Linked DNA regions of Embleya scabrispora. The protein of the gene in region 1 binds, or shares a complex with, the protein of each later gene. Links are inferred from orthologs where the notes say so. Each region holds a gene or a part of one and is shown in the gene's direction. Other genes may lie near its edges. The genes, in order: secA and secY.

What was found.
Region 2: the proteins of secA (region 1) and secY are in contact, whole or in part, in a crystal structure (PDB 3DIN), measured with the Thermotoga maritima proteins. The link is inferred for Embleya scabrispora from one-to-one orthologs. Residues at the interface, in WP_004082002.1 of Thermotoga maritima: Glu261, Ala262, Arg263, Lys300, Ala301, Arg302, Thr303, Ile304, Ile305, Leu323, Tyr324, Asp325, Pro326, Val329, Ser330, Tyr333, Ile336, Lys340, Phe345, Val349, Glu363, Phe364, Tyr374, Ser375, Gly376, Gly377, Glu393, Ile395, Thr482, Ser483; in WP_004081795.1 of Thermotoga maritima: Glu108, Gly109, Glu110, Glu111, Ala236, Glu237, Arg238, Arg239, Ile240, Thr241, Ile242, Gln243, Tyr244, Ala245, Arg246, Arg247, Val248, Thr249, Gly250, Arg251, Arg252, Val253, Tyr254, Gly256, Ala257, Ser258, Thr259, Tyr260, Leu261, Pro262.

The regions. Positions count from the first base shown.
Region 1 is NZ_MWQN01000001.1:4,271,291-4,280,984, forward strand. The notes cover bases 4,168-7,487. They hold secA (preprotein translocase subunit SecA), read left to right. Parts: upstream 4,168-4,518; coding sequence 4,519-7,287; downstream 7,288-7,487. Other genes in these bases: B4N89_RS18895 (GNAT family N-acetyltransferase), read right to left, coding at 4,168-4,379. Also shown: B4N89_RS18870 (LpqB family beta-propeller domain-containing protein), read left to right, coding at 1-34; B4N89_RS51500 (phosphoribosyltransferase family protein), read left to right, coding at 670-1,035; hpf (ribosome hibernation-promoting factor, HPF/YfiA family), read left to right, coding at 923-1,603; B4N89_RS18885 (response regulator), read left to right, coding at 1,823-2,533; B4N89_RS18890 (winged helix-turn-helix domain-containing protein), read right to left, coding at 2,612-3,820; more of B4N89_RS18895, read right to left, coding at 3,849-4,167; B4N89_RS49035 (Rv3235 family protein), read right to left, coding at 8,231-8,845; B4N89_RS18910 (DUF6912 family protein), read left to right, coding at 9,088-9,549; B4N89_RS18915 (HAD family hydrolase), read left to right, coding at 9,576-9,694. UniProt on the Escherichia coli protein: Required for protein export, interacts with the SecYEG preprotein conducting channel.
Region 2 is NZ_MWQN01000001.1:2,569,475-2,578,738, reverse strand. Bases 5,899-8,788 are described here. They hold secY (preprotein translocase subunit SecY), read left to right. Parts: upstream 5,899-6,627; coding sequence 6,628-7,950; downstream 7,951-8,788. Other genes in these bases: map (type I methionyl aminopeptidase), read left to right, coding at 8,699-8,788; B4N89_RS11150 (adenylate kinase), read left to right, coding at 7,951-8,604; rplO (50S ribosomal protein L15), read left to right, coding at 5,899-6,278. In the rest of the region: rplV (50S ribosomal protein L22), read left to right, coding at 1-75; rpsC (30S ribosomal protein S3), read left to right, coding at 75-947; rplP (50S ribosomal protein L16), read left to right, coding at 953-1,372; rpmC (50S ribosomal protein L29), read left to right, coding at 1,372-1,605; rpsQ (30S ribosomal protein S17), read left to right, coding at 1,602-1,883; rplN (50S ribosomal protein L14), read left to right, coding at 1,946-2,314; rplX (50S ribosomal protein L24), read left to right, coding at 2,330-2,653; rplE (50S ribosomal protein L5), read left to right, coding at 2,653-3,222; B4N89_RS11190 (type Z 30S ribosomal protein S14), read left to right, coding at 3,267-3,452; rpsH (30S ribosomal protein S8), read left to right, coding at 3,642-4,040; rplF (50S ribosomal protein L6), read left to right, coding at 4,059-4,598; rplR (50S ribosomal protein L18), read left to right, coding at 4,601-4,984; rpsE (30S ribosomal protein S5), read left to right, coding at 5,031-5,636; rpmD (50S ribosomal protein L30), read left to right, coding at 5,636-5,818; more of rplO, read left to right, coding at 5,820-5,898; more of map, read left to right, coding at 8,789-9,264. UniProt on the Escherichia coli protein: The central subunit of the protein translocation channel SecYEG. Consists of two halves formed by TMs 1-5 and 6-10.

The DNA.
Region 1 (9,694 bases):
GCACAGCGGCACGTACCCGGTCTACCCGGGGTAGCGCCCGCGTCCGCAGCCCGTGCGCGCCCGGAGCCCGTCCGCCACGGCGCGCCATGACCGGATCGGGTGGTTGCGCGTGCGGCCGGGCCGTTTCGGGGCGCGGCGTGCGAGCTTGGGGATATGGAACGGCGTCGGGTGTTCGCGACATGGGCCGACCTGGTGTTGCCCGTGTGCTGCGCGGGCTGCGCCGCGCCGGGCGCGCAGTTGTGCGCCGCCTGTCGGGCGGTGTTCGTCCCGGCGGCGCGGCCGGCCGATCCGGTGCCCGCGCCCGAGGGGCTGCCGCCCGTACACGCGGTCACCGCCTACCAGGGGCCGGTGCGCTCGGTGCTCGCCGCCTACAAGGAGCACGGCGCGCGCCGCCTGGCCCGCCCCCTGGGGGATGCGCTGGCCCGGGCGGTGGCGGCCGGCCTCGCCGACCCGGCCGGGCCGTGCCTGCTGGTCCCGGTGCCGTCGACCCGCGCCGCGGTGCGTCGGCGCGGTCGGGACGCCACCCGGGAACTGGCGCTGCGCGCGGCCGCCCGGTTGCGCGCGGCCGGAGTCCCCGCGCGGGTGCTCCCGGCACTCCGGCATACCCGTCGGATCCGGGATCAGGCGGGCCTTTCGGCACATGAACGGAGGATGAACGTCCGCCGATCAATGATCGTTTCGGGCAGGTTGGCGCCCTTGTTTACGGGCATTAGTGTGGTGATCGTCGTCGATGATGTTTGCACCACCGGCGCAACTCTCGCGGAGGCGACCCGTGCGGTCCGAGCCGTGGGAGGGCGAGTCGAGGCGGCGGCCGTGGTGGCCGCGACCGCCCGGCGGCGCGGGACGGAGCAGGGCCGTCGGCGACCTGGTCGGTCGGATGGGTGCCCACCCCTCCGGCATGGCGCAATGGATGGAGTTCTGCGTGGACATTGTCGTCAAGGGCCGCAAGACCGAGGTACCCGAGCGTTTTCGCAAGCACTGTGTCGAGAAGCTGGACAAGATCCGCAAGCTCGACGACAAGGTGATCAGCGTTGACGTCGAGGTGACCAAGGAGCGGAACCCGCGGCTGGCGGAGCGCTCGGACCGGGTGGAGATCACGCTGAACACGCGTGGCCCCGTCATCCGGGGCGAAGCCGCCGCGTCCGACCCCTACGCCGCACTCGACCTGGCGTGCGCGAGACTCGAGGCACAGTTGCGCAAGGCCGCCGACCGGCGGCGCGTGCACCATGGTCACCGCTCCCCCGTCTCGGTGGGCGCGGCCACTGCGGAGATCAATCACGCCGATCGGCTCAATGGGGCCGTGGTGGCGTCCGCGGAAGACATCGAGGCTGTGAAGAACGGCGAACTGAGGCCCCAGCCGCACATGGCGGGCCCGATCGAGGTGGATGGCGAAGGCCCCCTCGTGGTTCGCGAGAAGGTACACGCCGGGCGTCCGATGGCGCTCGACCAGGCGCTGTACGAGATGGAGTTGGTAGGCCACGACTTCTATCTGTTCATCGATTCGAGCACCAAGTGGCCGAGTGTGGTGTACCGCCGGCACGGCTACGACTACGGTGTGATCCACCTCAAGCCCGAGGACCGCGAGGACGGCGGACCGCAGTAGTCGCGGTCGGGCCGTCGTCGCGCGCCCTCTGGTCGTGATTCGACGCCGAAACCCTTCGGGGTTTCGGCGTCGGTTGCGTCTTCGACCCTGGCGTTGCCTGGCGAATGTTCCGCTTCGCAAGTACGTTCCGTACATAACGCCCATCAGGGCCTGGTGTCGTGGCGATCACGTGGGATCATGTCCTGGACACGGATCGTGCCGACCCAGGGGGGAAACACGGTGGGTGAACAGTCTGTTCCGACCCGCGTGGAGCACGGCTCAGCGGGCGAACCGATTCGCGTGCTGGTGGTCGACGACCACGATCTGTTTCGCCGGGGTCTGGACATCGTGCTCGCGCCGGAGCCGGACATCACGGTGGTCGGCGAGGCCGGGGACGGCGCCGAGGCGCTGGAGGCCGCGCAGGACCTGCTGCCCGACATCGTCCTGATGGACGTGCGCATGCCCAGACGCGGCGGCATCGAGGCGTGCACCGCGATCAAGGAGGTCGCGCCCAGCACCCAGATCATCATGTTGACGATGAGCGAGGAAGAGGCCGACCTCTACGACGCGATCAAGGCCGGCGCGACCGGATACCTGCTCAAGGAGATCTCGCACGGCGAGGTGGCCTCGGCGATCCGCGCGGTGGCCGACGGGCAGTCGCAGATCAGCCCGTCGATGGCGGTCAAGCTGCTGACCGAGTTCAAGTCGATGAGCCGGCGCGACGACGAGCGCCGCCTGGTGCCGGCGCCGCGGCTGACCGACCGCGAGATCGAGGTGCTGCGCCTGGTGGCCACCGGGCGCAACAACCGCGACATCGCCAAGCAGTTGTTCATCAGCGAGAACACCGTGAAGAACCACGTGCGCAACATCCTCGAGAAATTGCAGCTGCATTCGCGCATGGAGGCCGTGGTCTACGCGATGCGGGAGAAGATCCTGGAGATCGGCGACTGAATCGGGGCGCCTCCGGTGCCCCGACCCGGGCCCTCCCGGGTGGGCCGGACGCGCGCACGCCCGGCCGACCCGCGGGCGTCAGCCCGCGAGCAGCGCGGTCAGCCGCGCCCGGGTGCTCTCGTGGTCCAGCGCCTCGATCCGCACGTCGTCGCACCCCACCCATCCGGCGGCCGCGCGCAGCGCGTCGGCCGCGCCGGCCAGCACCCGCTCGCCGACCGCGGCGCCGGCCTCGAAGGACATGCGCCGCGCCACCAGGGTGCGTCCCTCCCGGGCCGGGTCCACCCGACCGACCAGTCGCCCGCCCACCAGGATCGGCATCACGAAGTAGCCGTGCACCCGCTTGGCGGCCGGCACATACGCCTCCAGGCGGTGTTCGAAGCCGCCGAACACCCGGGCGGTGCGCGGGCGATCCCACACCAGTGAGTCGAACGGCGACAAGAGGGTGGCGCGATGACGCCCACGCGGCGGCGCGGCGAGCGCGTCGGGGTCGGCCCACACGCCCTCGCGCGCGGCGCGTGCGCCCCAGCCCGCGACCGCGACCGGGACCAGGCCGCTGCCGGGCAGGGCGGCGTCGACCTGCGCCCGGGTCAGCCGGTACTGGTCCATCAGGTCGGCCCGGGTGGCCACCCCGAGCTGGCGGCCCGCCAGGCGCACGAGGCGGCGCAGGCACTCCGCGTCGTCGGGCTCCTCGGCCAGCAGGGTCGCCGGGACCACACGTTCCGGCAGGTCGTACACCCGCTTCCAGCCGTCGCGGCGCACGCAGACCACGTCGCCGAAGGCCAGCGCGCGCTCGACGGCGATCTTGGTCTCGCTCCAGTCCCACCACTCGCCCTTGTTCTTGGCGCCGCCGAGCGCGGTCGCGGTGAGCGGGCCCTCGGTGCGCAGGCGTCCCAGGACGGTGTCGAACGACTCCTTCGACACCTGGTGGCCCCACAGGTGACCGCGGCCCCGATAGTGCCGGCGGCGGAAGGCGAAGTCCGGCCAGGTCGACATCGGCAGCACACAGGCCGCGTGCGACCAGTACTCGAACGCGGTCTCGCCGGACCAGTAGGCGCTCTCGACGGTGGAGCGGCCGACCGGGCCGAGCCGCGAGTAGGGCACCAGCTCGTGCGAGCGGGCCAGCGTGGAGATGGTGTCGAGTTGTACCGCGCCCAGCGAGTGCAGCACGCCGAGCACGCCCGCCCGGCGATCGGGGGCACCCAGCAGGCCCTGCGCGGCCAGCACGATGCGGCGGGCCTCGTCGGCGGTCAGCTCGGCGTCCGGCGTGAAGGTCGGCTGTGAGGTCATGGCCGCCACCTTAGAACGTGTGTTCGCATCAGGTGTCCGTGGCGAGCCGAGCGTGCAGATGTACGTCGGTGAACTCCTCGCCGAAGCCGGTGAGGCAGCCCCGCAGTACTCCTTCGAGTGCATATCCCGACGCGTTCGCGACCGCGCACGAGGCGGTGTTGGCCACCGCGTGGCGCAGTTCGAGGCGATGCAGATCCAGCGCGCCGAACGCCCAGCGGGTGAGCGCGCCGACCCCGTGCCGGGCCACTCCCCGGCCGCGCGAGGACTTCAGGGTCCAGTAGCCGACCTCGGCCGAGCGCCACTGCGGCGACACCTTCCACAGCGCCACATGGCCGTGGACCTCGCCGCTCACCGCGTCCATCACCGCGAAGGAGGGCCCGTCGCCGCTCGCCCAGCGCTGCTCGCGCGCGGCCAGCCACGCGTGTGGATCCTCGTCCTCGGGCACCGGCGGGCGGCGCGCGATCGACGCGTCGGCGAGCGCGCCGGCGATCACCTCGACGTCGTGTTCGTTCCAGGGCCGGAGCTGAAAGCGCCCCGCCGCGATCTCCACAGGTTCCATGCCGGTCACTGTGCCGGCTCGCGAGGCTCGATCCGGGCTTGCCTCCTCGCATACGATGGCCGTATCGGCGGGACGGGCCCCGCCGTGCCGTCACGTCCGAAAGGCGGGCGGGCGCCGTCGGGCAAGGAGCTCATCCAGCGTGTCTATCTTCGACAAGGTCCTGCGCGCCGGCGAGGGCAAAATCCTGCGCAAGCTCAACCGCATCGCAGATCAGATCGAGTCGATCGAAGACGACTTCAAGGACCTCTCCGACGCCGAGCTGCGTGCGCTGACGGACGAGTACAAGCAGCGCTACGCCGACGGGGAGACCCTCGACGACCTGCTTCCGGAAGCCTTCGCCACGGTGCGCGAGGCCGCGCGCCGCACGCTCGGTCAGCGGCACTACAAGGTGCAGCTGATGGGCGGTGCCGCGCTGCACCTGGGCAACATCGCCGAGATGCGCACCGGCGAGGGCAAGACCCTCGTCTCCACCCTGCCCGCCTACCTCAACGCCATCGCGGGCGAGGGTGTGCACGTGGTCACGGTCAACGACTACCTCGCCGAGCGCGACTCGGAGTGGATGGGTCGCGTGCACCGCTTCCTCGGTCTGACCGTGGGCTGCATCCTGGCCAACATGCCGCCGCACGAGCGGCGCAAGGCGTACGGCTACGACATCACGTACGGCACCAACAACGAGTTCGGCTTCGACTACCTGCGCGACAACATGGCGTGGTCGGCCGACGAGCTGGTGCAGCGCGGCCACTTCTTCGCCGTGGTCGACGAGGTCGACTCGATCCTCGTCGACGAGGCCCGCACCCCGCTGATCATCTCCGGCCCGGCCGACCAGGCCACGAAGTGGTACGCCGACTTCGCGACCATGGTCAAGCGGCTCAAGCGCGGCGAGGCCGCGAACCCGCTCAAGGGCATCGAGGAGACCGGCGACTACGACGTCGACGAGAAGAAGCGCACCGTCGCCATCCACGAGTCCGGCGTCGGCCGGGTCGAGGACTACCTGGGCATCGACAACCTCTACGAGGCGGTCAACACCCCGCTGGTCGGCTACCTGAACAACGCCATCAAGGCGAAGGAGCTGTACAAGCGGGACAAGGAGTACGTCGTCGTGGACGGCGAGGTGCTGATCGTCGACGAGCACACCGGCCGCATCCTCGCCGGTCGCCGCTACAACGAGGGCATGCACCAGGCGATCGAGGCCAAGGAGGGGGTGGACATCAAGGACGAGAACCAGACCCTGGCCACCGTCACCCTCCAGAACTTCTTCCGCCTGTACAAGAAGCTCGGCGGCATGACCGGTACCGCGATGACCGAGGCCGCCGAGTTCCACCAGATCTACAAGCTCGGCGTGGTGCCCATCCCCACCCACCGTTCGGTGCAGCGCGTGGACCAGTCCGACCTCGTGTACAAGACCGAGGAGGCCAAGTTCAACGCGGTGGTCGAGGACATCACGCAAAAGCACGAGAAGGGCCAGCCGGTCCTGGTCGGCACGACCAGCGTGGAGAAGTCCGAGTACCTGTCCGCCCAGTTGCGCAAGCGCGGCGTGCCGCACGAGGTGCTGAACGCCAAGCACCACGAGCGCGAGGCGCAGATCGTCGCGCAGGCCGGCCGCAAGGGCGCGGTCACGGTGGCCACGAACATGGCCGGCCGAGGCACCGACATCATGCTCGGCGGCAACCCGGACCACCTCGCCGCGGCCGAACTCGCGCAGCGCGGGCTGACCCCGGGCGAGACGCCGGAGGAGTACGAGGCGGCCTGGCCGGAGGCGCTGGAGAAGGCCAAGAAGGCGGTCAAGGCGGAGCACGAGGAGGTCTCCGACCTCGGCGGGCTGTACGTGCTCGGCACCGAGCGGCACGAGTCCCGCCGGATCGACAACCAGCTGCGCGGTCGTTCCGGGCGGCAGGGCGACCCGGGCGAGTCGCGGTTCTACCTGTCGCTGGGCGACGACCTGATGCGCCTGTTCAAGGCCAACATCGTCGAGCGGGTGCTGACCCTGGCCAACGTGCCCGAGGACCAGCCGATCGAGTCGAAGATGGTCTCGAACGCGATCAAGTCCGCGCAGACCCAGGTCGAGCAGCAGAACTTCGAGATCCGCAAGAACGTGCTCAAGTACGACGAGGTGCTGAACCGGCAGCGCGAGGTGATCTACGGCGAGCGCCGCCGGGTGCTGGCGGGGGAGAACCTGCAGGAGCAGATCGGGCACTTCATCGACGACACCGTCGAGGCGTACGTGCACGGTGCGACCGAGGGCTTCGCGGAGGAGTGGGACCTCGAGAAGTTGTGGGCCAACCTCAAGCGGCTGTACCCGGTCAGCATCACGATCGAGGAGGTCGAGGAGGAGTTCGGCGACCGCTCGGAGCTGGACACCGAGCAGCTGGTCGAACTGCTTCGGGCCGACGCCCAGGCCGCCTACGCGCTGCGTGAGGAGAAGCTGGGCGAGGAGGTCATGCGCGAGCTGGAGCGGCGGGTCATCCTGTCGGTGCTGGACCGCCGGTGGCGCGAGCACCTGTACGAGATGGACTACCTCCAGGAGGGCATCGGCCTGCGGGCGATGGCGCAGCGCGACCCGCTGGTGGAGTACCAGCGCGAGGGCTTCGACATGTTCAACGCCATGATGGAGGGCATCAAGGAGGAGTCGGTCGGCTACCTCTTCAACGTCGAGGTCGAGATCGAGCAGGTGCCGGAGGCGCCGAGCATCTCGATCGACAAGGCCGCGCCGCTGCCGGAGATCCACGCGAAGGGGCTGGACGCGCCCCAGCGGCCGGCGCACCTGCAGTACAGCGCGCCCACGATCGACGGCGAGGGTGGTGTGGTCACCTCCGAGGAGAACTTCGACGAGGACGCGGACGAGGTCGAGGAGGGCGCGACGCGGGCCGAGCGGCGGCGGGCGCAGCGGGCGAAGCGGAAGAAGAAGTAGGCGGGGTCCTCATGCGGGTCCTCATGCGCCGGACGGGCTGAGCGGACGTTGGTGGGCGGTGGTCGTGGCTGGTGGCGTGGGTCGGTTTGGGCCGGCCTGCGGCCCGCCGGTCCTCATGCGCCGGACGGGCTGAGAGGGCGCCGTTGGCGGCGGTTGTGGATGGCGGCCTCGGTCGGGCTTTGGCGGCCTGCGGCCTGCTGTCCTCAAGCGCCGGACGGGCTGGAGTTTGGTGGCGTAGGACTTTGAGGGCCCACCCCTCGTGCCCTACGCCCCGCGCCTAGCGCTTCGCGTCCTGCGCCTCGTGCCTCGTGCCCTGCGCCTCGCGCCCCGCGCCTCGCGCCTTCCGCCTCGTGCCATGCGCCCCGCGCCTCGCGCCTTCCGCCTCGTGCCATGCGCCCCGCGCCTCGCGCCTTCCGCCTCGTGCCATGCGCCCCGCGCCTCGCGCCTTCCGCCTCGTGCCATGCGCCCCGCGCCTCGCGCCTTCCGCCTCGTGCCATGCGCCCCGCGCCTCGCGCCCTGCGCCTCGCGCCTCGTGCCTCGCGCCCTGCGCCTCGCGCCTCGTGCCTCGCGCCCTGCGCCTCGCGCCTCGTGCCTCACGCCCTGCGCCTCGCGCCTCGTGCCCCGCGCCTCGTGCCCCGCGCCTCGTGCCCTGCGCCCCGCGTCCCGCGCCCCGCGCCTCGTGCCCTGCGCCCCGCGCCTCACGCCCCGTGCCCCGCGCCTCGTGCCCTGCGCCCTGCGCCTCGTGCCCTGCGCCCCGCGCCTCACGCCCCGTGCCCCGCGCCTCGTGCCCTGCGCCCTGCGCCTCGTGCCCTGCGCCCCGCGCCTCGCGCCTCGTGCCCCGCGCCTCGTGCCCTGCGTCCCGTGCCCTGCGCCTCGCGCCTCGCGTGGGGGATGGTGGGTGGGGGAGGGCCCGGGCCTGGGTTGGTTCGGGCCCTCTTTGTTTTCAGGTCAGTTCGTCGTGTTCCAGGGCTGTGCAGAGCCAGGTGTTGGTGGGGTGGCGGGTGGGGGCGTCGCGTTCCAGGCGGAAGGCCACTGTGAGGACCCAGGATGGGGCGCGTAGGCGGGCGTAGCCCTCGGCGATGCCTTCGGCGGGGGCGTGGCCGCCGCAGGACTCCACCCGTAGGTGTCCGACCCCGCGGGCGGCGAGGCGGCGGATCAGGTGTTGTGTGGTGCCGTAGACGGGGGCGGAGGCGTACGGGCGCAGCTGGGTGAGGGCGCGGCGGCCCGAGGCGATTTCGGCGAGCGCGTGGGCCAGTCGTCGAGAGCGCAGCCGGGCTTCGGTCGGGTCCGGTTCGGCCAGGGCCGGGACCAGGCGCAGCGCGGGGCGCGGGTTGGGTTGTGGCGCGAGCCGGGAGCCCGGCCGGGAGTCGGATCCGTGTTCGGGGTGGGGCAGCGGGTGCGGGGCGTGGGCCAGGTTGCCGTGGGTGAGGGTGCCGTGGTGTCCCCACGGGCGCAGCGGGATCACCTCGGCGACGGCCGGAGTGTCGAAGGGGGTTTCGCCTGCGGGGGCTCGGACCACGTACAGGTGTGGTGGCGAGCCGGTGTTCGTGTGGACCATGGGTCCTCCCCGTGAAGCGGATGTGCCGGTTGTGGCGCACGTCGTCCCGCTCGTTCCCCCGACCGGGACGTGTGCAGGCACTTCCTAGCCGGCCGGCGCCGCGCGGTCAACCATTCGTCTGGTCGGCGCTGCGATTACGCTGACGCGCGTCGACTCACGCGTGGTGGCGCCGGGTCGGCCCTCGTTTCGGCGCCCTTCGTCCCCGAAGGAGTGTCCGGATTTCACTCGATTGGAGTCGCCCGATGCGCGTGTTCATCCCTACGACGCCCGCCGGCCTGGCCGCGGTGCACGCCGCCGGCGGGGTCGAGTCGGCGCCGCTGCCGGCGTACGCGGTCACCGAGGCGTTTCGCGCGTGGTACGGGAGCGACGACGAGGAGGAGTTGGAGTACGGCGCGCTGACCCGTGCCGCCGAGGGTTCGCTGCGGTTGCTCGCGGCCGAACCGGGCGCGGTGCGTCGGGTCGTGCTCGCGGCGGACGTGCCGGACGCGCTGGTGGCCGAGCGGGCGCAGGACGGCCCGGGCGCGGTCCTGGTCGACGCGCGCGTGCCGCGCAAGCGGATCGCGGCGGTGCACATGGACACCGCCGACGCGGAGGAAGCGGTCGCCGCGGCGCTGGCGGGCGGGCTCACCGACGAGCTGATCGAGGCCGCCGAGGAGCACGAGCTGCTGTGGTTCGCGACACAGGAGCTGGCCGATCTGCTGTGACGGCCGGCAGGGCACAATCAAGGTCCATGACGAATCGGAATCCGCACCTGGTATGGGACTGGAACAGCACCCTGTTCCACGACTTGGACGCGATCATCGAGGCCACCAACGCCTCGTTCGCGCTGATCGGACTGCCGCCGATGAC
Region 2 (9,264 bases), 1.7 Mb from region 1 along the record:
GGCCGGGCGTACCGCATCCGCAAGCGCACCAGCCACATCACCGTGGTTGTCGCCGAGAAGGAGAGGACCCGCTAGTGGGCCAGAAGGTTAACCCGCACGGGTTCCGTCTCGGCATCACCACGGACTTCAAGTCCCGGTGGTACGCCGACAAGCTGTACAAGGACTACGTCGGCGAGGACGTCAAGATTCGTCAGATGATGACGAAGGGCATGGAGCGCGCCGGGATCTCGAAGGTCGAGATCGAGCGCACCCGTGAGCGCGTCCGCGTCGACATCCACACCGCCCGGCCGGGCATCGTCATCGGCCGTCGTGGTGCGGAGGCCGACCGCATCCGCGGTGAGCTGGAGAAGCTCACCGGCAAGCAGGTCCAGCTGAACATCCTCGAGGTCAAGAACCCCGAGGTGGACGCCCAGCTGGTCGCGCAGGGTGTGGCCGAGCAGCTTTCGAGCCGCGTGTCCTTCCGCCGCGCGATGCGCAAGGCGATGCAGAGCTCCATGAAGGCCGGGGCCAAGGGCATCAAGATCCAGTGCGGTGGTCGTCTGGGTGGGGCCGAGATGTCCCGTTCGGAGTTCTACCGCGAGGGTCGGGTGCCGCTGCACACGCTGCGCGCCAACGTCGACTACGGCTTCTTCGAGGCCCGTACGACGTTCGGTCGCATCGGTGTGAAGGTGTGGATCTACAAGGGCGACGTGAAGAACATCGCCGAGGTCCGTGCCGAGAACGCCGCGGCGCGTGCCAGCAACCGTCCCGCCCGTGGTGGCGCTCCCGAGCGTCCCCGCCGCGGCGAGGGTGGCGGCGGCGGTCGTGGTGGCGAGCGCGGTGGCCGTGGTGGCCGCGGCGGACGTCCGCAGCAGAACGACGCGCAGGCCACCGGTTCCTCGGACACCGGTTCCGCGCCGGCGGCCGAGGCTGTGAACTCGGCGCCCGAATCCGGATCGGAGGCCTGACCCCGATGCTGATCCCCCGCAGGGTCAAGCACCGCAAGCAGCACCACCCCAAGCGTGGTGGCCGCGCCAAGGGCGGTACGGAACTGGCGTTCGGCGAGTACGGCATCCAGGCCCTCGGCCAGGCGTACGTCACCAACCGTCAGATCGAGTCCGCTCGTATCGCCATCACCCGGCACATCCGCCGTGGTGGCAAGGTGTGGATCAACATCTACCCCGACCGTCCGCTGACCAAGAAGCCTGCCGAGACCCGCATGGGTTCCGGTAAGGGCTCGCCCGAGTGGTGGGTCGCGAACGTCAAGCCCGGTCGGGTGATGTTCGAACTGTCGTACCCGAACGAGAAGGTGGCTCGTGAGGCGCTCACCCGCGCCGTGCACAAGCTGCCGATGAAGTGCCGGATCGTCCGGCGCGAGGCTGGTGAGGCGTGATGGCGGCCGTTACCAAGGCGTCCGAGCTCCGCGAACTCGGTGACGAGGAGATCGTCGCCAAGCTCCGCGAAGCCAAGGAGGAGCTGTTCAACCTCCGTTTCCAGGCGGCGACCGGGCAGCTCGAAAACCACGGGCGGCTCAAGGCTGTCCGTAAGGACATCGCCCGGATCTACACGCTGATGCGCGAGCGCGAGCTGGGCATCGACGTGCAGGAGACCGGAGGCGCGGCGTGAGCGAGAAGACTGAGATGACTGAAGCAGCCCGGGGATTCCGCAAGACCCGTGAGGGCCTCGTCGTCAGCGACAAGATGGACAAGACCGTCGTCGTCGCCGTCGAGGACCGCGTGAAGCACCCGATGTACGGCAAGGTCATCCGCCGCACGAACAAGCTGAAGGCTCACGACGAGCAGAACGCCTGTGGCGTCGGTGACCGTGTCGTCCTCATGGAGACTCGGCCGCTGTCCGCCAGCAAGCGCTGGCGCATCGTCGAGATCCTCGAAAAGGCCAAGTAGCGAGCGCCGGTCGCCCCACCATCCGTGGGTCGTGACCGCGACGTGACGATCAGGAGTTAGACGTGATCCAGCAGGAGTCGCGACTGCGAGTCGCCGACAACACGGGTGCGAAGGAGATTCTCTGCATCCGTGTGCTCGGTGGCTCCGGCCGGCGCTACGCGGGCATCGGGGACGTCATCGTTGCCACCGTCAAGGACGCGATCCCCGGTGGCAACGTGAAGAAGGGCGACGTCATCAAGGCGGTCGTCGTGCGGACGGTCAAGGAGCGCCGGCGTGTCGACGGCTCCTACATCCGCTTCGACGAGAACGCCGCCGTCGTCCTGAAGAACGATGGCGAACCCCGTGGCACCCGTATTTTCGGCCCGGTCGGCCGTGAGCTTCGCGAGAAGAAGTTCATGAAGATCATCTCGCTCGCGCCGGAGGTGCTCTAACCAATGGCGAAGGCGATGAAGATCAAGAAGGGTGACCTGGTACAGGTCATCACCGGCAAGGACAAGGGCAAGCAGGGCAAGGTCATCGCGGCCTACCCGACCCAGGAGCGCGTCCTGGTCGAGGGTGTCAACCGGATCAAGAAGCACACCAAGGTGGGTCAGTCCGCCAAGGGTGCCAAGACCGGCGGCATCATCACCCAGGAAGCGTCCGTCCACATCAGCAACGTGATGCTGGTCGTGGAGAAGGACGGTAAGAAGGTCCCGACCCGGACCGGCTTCCGGTTCGACGACGAGGGCAACAAGATCCGGTACGCCAAGCGGACCGGTGAGGACATCTGATGACGGTCACCACCGAGGCGCGTGAACTGCCGCGTCTGAAGCAGCGTTACCGCGAGGAGATCCTGGGCAAGCTGCGTGAGGAGTTCTCGTTCGAGAACATCATGCAGGTTCCCGGCGTCACCAAGATCGTGGTCAACATGGGTGTGGGCGACGCCGCCCGCGACTCCAAGCTGATCGACGGCGCGATCAAGGACCTGATGGCCATCACCGGCCAGAAGCCCCAGGTCACCAAGGCCCGCAAGTCCATCGCGCAGTTCAAGCTGCGCGAGGGTCAGCCGATCGGCGCGCACGTTACACTGCGCGGCGACCGCATGTGGGAGTTCCTGGACCGTCTGCTGTCGATCGCCCTGCCGCGTATCCGTGACTTCCGCGGGCTTTCGCCCAAGCAGTTCGACGGCCGCGGCAACTACACCTTCGGTCTCACGGAGCAGTCGATGTTCCACGAGATCGACCAGGACAAGATCGACCGCGTTCGTGGCATGGACATCACTGTGGTGACCACCGCCAAGAACGACGACGAGGGCCGCGCTCTGCTGCGTCTCCTCGGCTTCCCGTTCAAGGAAGCGTGAGCAGTCGCCTCGGCGGCTGAGGAACGCAACAAGGAGACTGAGACGTGGCGAAGAAGGCCCTGATCGCAAAGGCCGCCCGCAAGCCGAAGTTCGAGGTTCGCGGCTACACGCGCTGCCAGCGCTGTGGCCGTCCTCACTCGGTGTACCGCAAGTTCGGTCTGTGCCGTGTGTGCCTGCGCACCATGGCGCACGCCGGCGAGCTGCCGGGCGTCACCAAGAGCAGCTGGTAGTCCGCGGCCGCCTCGGCGGCCGAGAGCTACCGCTACCGCAACACATCGCTCGCCCGCTGGGCGGAGCGAGAACAGTAACGACGTCGTAGGTCCCGCACCGCAGTCGCCGTCCGCCGCCGCCCCTCGGGTCGGCGGCGGGCGAGGGATCGCACGCCGGGAAACCACGGCGAGAAAGGCCTTGAGGCCGTCATGACCATGACCGACCCCATCGCAGACATGCTGACCCGTCTGCGGAACGCCAACTCGGCATACCACGACGATGTCGTGATGCCGTTCAGCAAGATCAAGTCGCACATCGCGGAGATCCTCCAGCAGGAGGGTTACATCCAGGGCTGGCGCGTCGAGGACGCGGAGGTGGGCAAGAAGCTCACCGTCGTCCTCAAGTACGGCCCGAACCGCGAGCGCTCGATCGCCGGCGTCCGCCGCGTGTCGAAGCCCGGTCTGCGGGTGTACGCAAAGTCCACGAACCTGCCGAAGGTACTCGGTGGCCTCGGCGTCGCGATCATCTCGACGTCGACCGGTCTCCTCACCGACAAGCAGGCGGCCAAGAAGGGCGTGGGCGGGGAAGTCCTCGCCTTCGTCTGGTAAGGGAAGGGAAGGAGAGCAATGTCGCGCATCGGACGTCTCCCCATCCCGGTTCCCACCGGTGTGGACGTCACCATCAATGGCCGCGAGGTCGTCGTGAAGGGCCCCAAGGGTTCCCTGTCGCACACCATCGCCGCCCCGATCGAGATCGCCAAGTCGGACGACGGCACCCTCGCGGTGACCCGTCCCGACGACGAGCGCCGCTCGAAGGCCCTGCACGGGCTGTCCCGGACGCTGGTGGCGAACATGATCACTGGTGTGACCCAGGGATACATCAAGAAGCTCGAGATCAGCGGTGTCGGCTACCGTGTCCAGCAGAAGGGCTCCTCGCTGGAGTTCGCGCTCGGATTCAGCCACCCCGTGGTCGTCGAGGCCCCGGAAGGCATCACCTTCGCGGTCGAGGCCCCCACCCGTTTTTCGGTCGAGGGCATCGACAAGCAGAAGGTCGGTGAAATCGCCGCGAACATCCGCAAGCTGCGGAAGCCCGACCCGTACAAGGCCAAGGGCGTCAAGTACGCGGGCGAGGTCATCCGCCGCAAGGTCGGAAAGGCTGGTAAGTAGGCATGGCTGTCGGCGTGAAGACCGGCAAGGGCGTTGCGAAGAAGTCTGTCGCACGCAAGCGCCGGCACATCCGGGTGCGGAAGAAGGTTTCCGGCACCCCGCTGCGGCCCCGTCTCGTCGTGAGCCGCTCCACCCGTCACATGGTGGCGCAGGTTATCGACGACATCGCCGGCCACACTCTCGCTTCGGCGTCCACGATGGACCCGTCCATCCGCGGTGCCGAGGGTGACAAGACCGCCCAGGCTCGCAAGGTCGGCGAATTGGTCGCCGAGCGCGCGAAGGCCGCGGGTGTCGAGGCCGTCGTGTTCGACCGCGGTGGCAACAGGTACCACGGTCGCATCGCCGCTCTCGCGGATGCCGCACGCGGAAACGGGCTCACCTTCTGAGCCCGCTGCTCCGGACAAGCTTCGAACGACAGATGAGGACATTCTGATGGCTGGACCCCAGCGCCGCGGTGGCGGCGCCGGCGGCGGCGAGCGGCGGGACCGGCGGGATCGACGTGATGGTGGCGCAGCCGCCGAGAAGACCGCTTACGTCGAGCGCGTCGTCGCGATCAATCGCGTCGCCAAGGTCGTGAAGGGTGGACGTCGCTTCAGCTTCACCGCGCTGGTCGTGGTGGGCGATGGCGACGGCACCGTAGGTGTCGGTTACGGCAAGGCCAAGGAGGTGCCGGCCGCGATCGCCAAGGGTGTTGAAGAGGCCAAGAAGCACTTCTTCAAGGTCCCCCGTATCCAGGGCACCATTCCGCACCCGATCCAGGGTGAGAAGGCTGCCGGCGTCGTGCTCCTGAAGCCGGCCTCGCCGGGTACCGGTGTCATCGCCGGTGGCCCCGTGCGCGCCGTGCTCGAGTGCGCCGGCATCCACGACGTGCTGAGCAAGTCGCTCGGTTCGTCGAACCCGATCAACATCGTGCACGCGACCGTCGCGGCGCTCCAGGGGCTCGTTCGCCCCGAGGAGATCGCGGCTCGTCGTGGCCTGCCCCTGGAGGACGTGGCCCCGGCCGCGCTCCTGCGGGCCCGCGCGGGGGTTGGTGCGTAATGGCACGTCTCAAGGTCACGCAGACCCGATCCAAGATCGGTGGCAGGCAGAACCAGCGGGACACTCTCCGTTCGCTCGGTCTCAAGCGCGTCCACGACGTGGTCGTCAAGGAGGACCGCCCGGAGATCCGCGGCATGATCGCGACGGTGTCGCACCTCGTCACCGTCGAGGAGGTCGACTGACATGGGTGCTGACAACCCGCTGAAGGTGCACCACCTGCGGCCCGCCCCGGGCGCCAAGACCGCCAAGACCCGCGTGGGTCGTGGTGAGGGCTCCAAGGGCAAGACCGCCGGTCGTGGTACCAAGGGCACCAAGGCTCGTTACCAGGTGCCGGCCCGCTTCGAGGGTGGGCAGATGCCGCTGCACATGCGGCTGCCCAAGCTCAAGGGCTTCAAGAACCCGTTCCGGGTCGAGTTCCAGGTCGTGAACCTGGACAAGATCGAGTCCCTGTACCCCAACGGTGGCGAGGTCACCGTCGAGGGTCTGATCGAGAAGGGCGCGGTTCGCAAGAACCTGCCCGTCAAGGTCCTGGGCACCGGCGAGATCTCGGTGGCCGTCCAGGTGAAGGCCCACGCCTTCTCCGGCTCCGCCAAGACCAAGATCGCCGCCGCGGGCGGTTCGGCCGACGAACTGTCGGTCTGACCCCTCGCGGACAAGGAATGACCGTCATGGCCCGTTCGGATCGGTACCGAACGGGCCTTGACGTCGTTGGAGGCTATAGCGCAGGGGCGTCACGCCGGTAAGGTGGTGGCGCCCCTGTGGTTTGCTGTGCCGTGGGGGTGGGTTCATTGCGCCACCCCCTCACATGACTTGCTCCGTATTTCACTTGTGTTGTGTCATGACGCAGGAACGTCGGGCCCGGGCGATACTTCCGGGCCGTCGGCGCTGTTATTGTCCGTGAGGTCCTGTGAGGGACCTGACCAGTGGTCCTCTTCCCGGACCGACGACTCGATCGACTCGCCCCTGAGACGGGCGGGGCGCAGGAGGCAGTGTGCTCACCGCGTTCGCCAGGGCGTTCCGCACGCCCGACCTGCGCAAGAAGCTGCTGTTCACGTTGGCGATCATCGTCCTCTTCCGGATCGGGTCGCACATCCCGGTACCCGGCGTCTCGTTCGAGATGGTGCGCTCTTGCGTAGAGGACTCCAACAAGAACAGCCTGTTCGGGCTCGTGAATATGTTCAGCGGTGGCGCGCTGCTGCAACTCACGATCTTCGCGCTGGGGATCATGCCGTACATCACGGCGAGCATCATCCTCCAGCTGCTCACCGTCGTGATCCCGCGGCTGGAGGCCCTCAAGAAGGAGGGCCAGGCCGGCACGGCGAAGATCACGCAGTACACCCGCTACCTCACCATCGCGCTGTCCGTGCTCCAGGCGACCGCGCTGATCGCCACCGCCCGCAGCGGCGCGCTGTTCTCCAGCGCCCGCAGCGCCACCTGCGATCCGCAGGGCATCGTTCCGGACGACTCGCTCTTCCGGGTGATCGTGATGGTCGTCGTGATGACGGCCGGCACCTCGACGATCATGTGGCTCGGTGAGCTGATCACCGACCGCGGCATCGGCAACGGCATGTCGATCCTGATGTTCGTCTCGGTCGCCGCCGGCTTCCCGGCCGCGCTGTGGACGATCAAGGAGCAGGGCACCATCGGCGACGGTTGGATCCCGTTCTTCACCGTCATCGCCATCGGCCTCGTGATGGTCGGCCTGGTGGTCTTCGTGGAACAGGCGCAGCGCCGGATCCCGGTGCAGTACGCCAAGCGCATGATCGGGCGTCGCGCCTACGGCGGGACCTCGACCTACATCCCGCTCAAGGTGAACCAGGCGGGCATCATCCCCGTCATCTTCGCCTCGTCGCTGCTCTACATTCCGGCTCTGATCGCGCAGTTCAGCGGTGGCAAGTCGGACTGGGCGGTGTGGATCGAACGACACTTCGTCAAGGGCGACCACCCGCTGTACATGATCACGTACTTCCTGCTGATCGTCTTCTTCGCGTTCTTCTACGTGGCCATCACGTTCAACCCCGAAGAAGTAGCCGACAACATGAAGAAGTATGGTGGCTTCATTCCGGGGATCCGCGCCGGCAGACCGACCGCGGAATACCTGAACTACATCCTCACCAGGATCACGTGGCCCGGATCGTTGTACCTGGGCATGATCGCGCTGGTACCCAGCATCGCGCTCGTGCTCTTCAACGCCAACCAGAACTTCCCGTTCGGCGGCACGAGCATCCTGATCATCGTGGGAGTGGGTCTGGAAACCGTGAAGCAGATCGAGAGTCAGCTCCAGCAGCGCAACTACGAAGGCTTCCTCCGCTAAATGCGTATCGTTCTCGTGGGGCCTCCCGGCGCGGGTAAGGGAACCCAGGCCCAGTACATCGCCGCCAACCTGTCGATTCCCGCAGTCTCGACAGGTGACATCTTCCGCGCCAACGTGAGCCAGGGCACTCCGCTCGGCCGCGAGGCGAAGACCTACATGGACGCGGGCAACCTCGTACCCGACGAAGTGACCATAGGCATGGTCCGGGAGCGCCTGGCGCAGCCGGACGTGGCCGGAGGTTTCCTCCTCGACGGGTTCCCGCGCAACACGGCGCAGGCCAAGGTGCTCGACGAGATCCTGGCCGAGAACGACACCGAGTTGGACGTGGTGCTCGAACTCAAGGTCGACGACTCGGAGATCATCCAGCGCATCTCGGGCCGTCGGCAGTGCCGGGCCAACGGGCACGTCTGCCACATCCTGACCGACGCGCCGAAGGTGGCCGGGATCTGCGACGAGTGCGGCAGCGAGCTGTACCAGCGCGACGACGACCGGGAGGAGACCGTCCGGCACCGTCTGGACGTCTACAAGGAGCAGACCGAACCCCTGGTCGGCTACTACTCGGAGCGCAACCTCCTGCTGCCGATCCAGGCCACGGGTCCGGTCAAGGAGGTCACCGAGCGCGCGATGACCGCACTTCGGGAGTTCGGCGCCTGATCGGCGCCGGCCGCGACAGACATCACACATGGGCGATCCGGGGAAACCCCGGATCGCCCATCGTGCTTTCAGTGGATGACAGGTGAGGACGGCCATGCCGGTGTTCAGGAAGCGGCACATGCGGATCGAACGCAAGACGCCCGAGCAGATCGAGAAGATGCGTCGTGCCGGCGCGGTGGTGGCGAACACACTGGCCCTGCTGCGCGAGGCGGCGGTGCCCGGGGTGACCACCGCCGATCTGGACACGATCGCCGAGCGGTCGATCCGCGGCGCCGGGGCGATTCCCTCGTTCAAGGGCTACCACGGCTTCCCGGCGTCGATCTGCGCGTCGGTCAACGACGTGGTGGTGCACGGGATCCCCGACGAGACTCCGCTGCGGGACGGGGACATCATCTCGATCGACTGCGGCGCGATCCTGGACGGCTGGCACGGCGACTCGGCGATCACGGTGCCGATCGGCACGGTGGTGCCCGAGGTGCTGGAACTGAGCCGGGTGTGCGAGCAGTCGATGTGGGCGGGCATCGAGGCGGCGGTGGCGGGCGGTCGGCTGACCGACATCAGCCACGCGGTGGAGAAGTCGATCCGCTCGCACCGGCTGCCGGGCGGCGCGAAGTACGGGATCGTCGAGGACTACGGCGGCCACGGCATCGGCACCGAGAT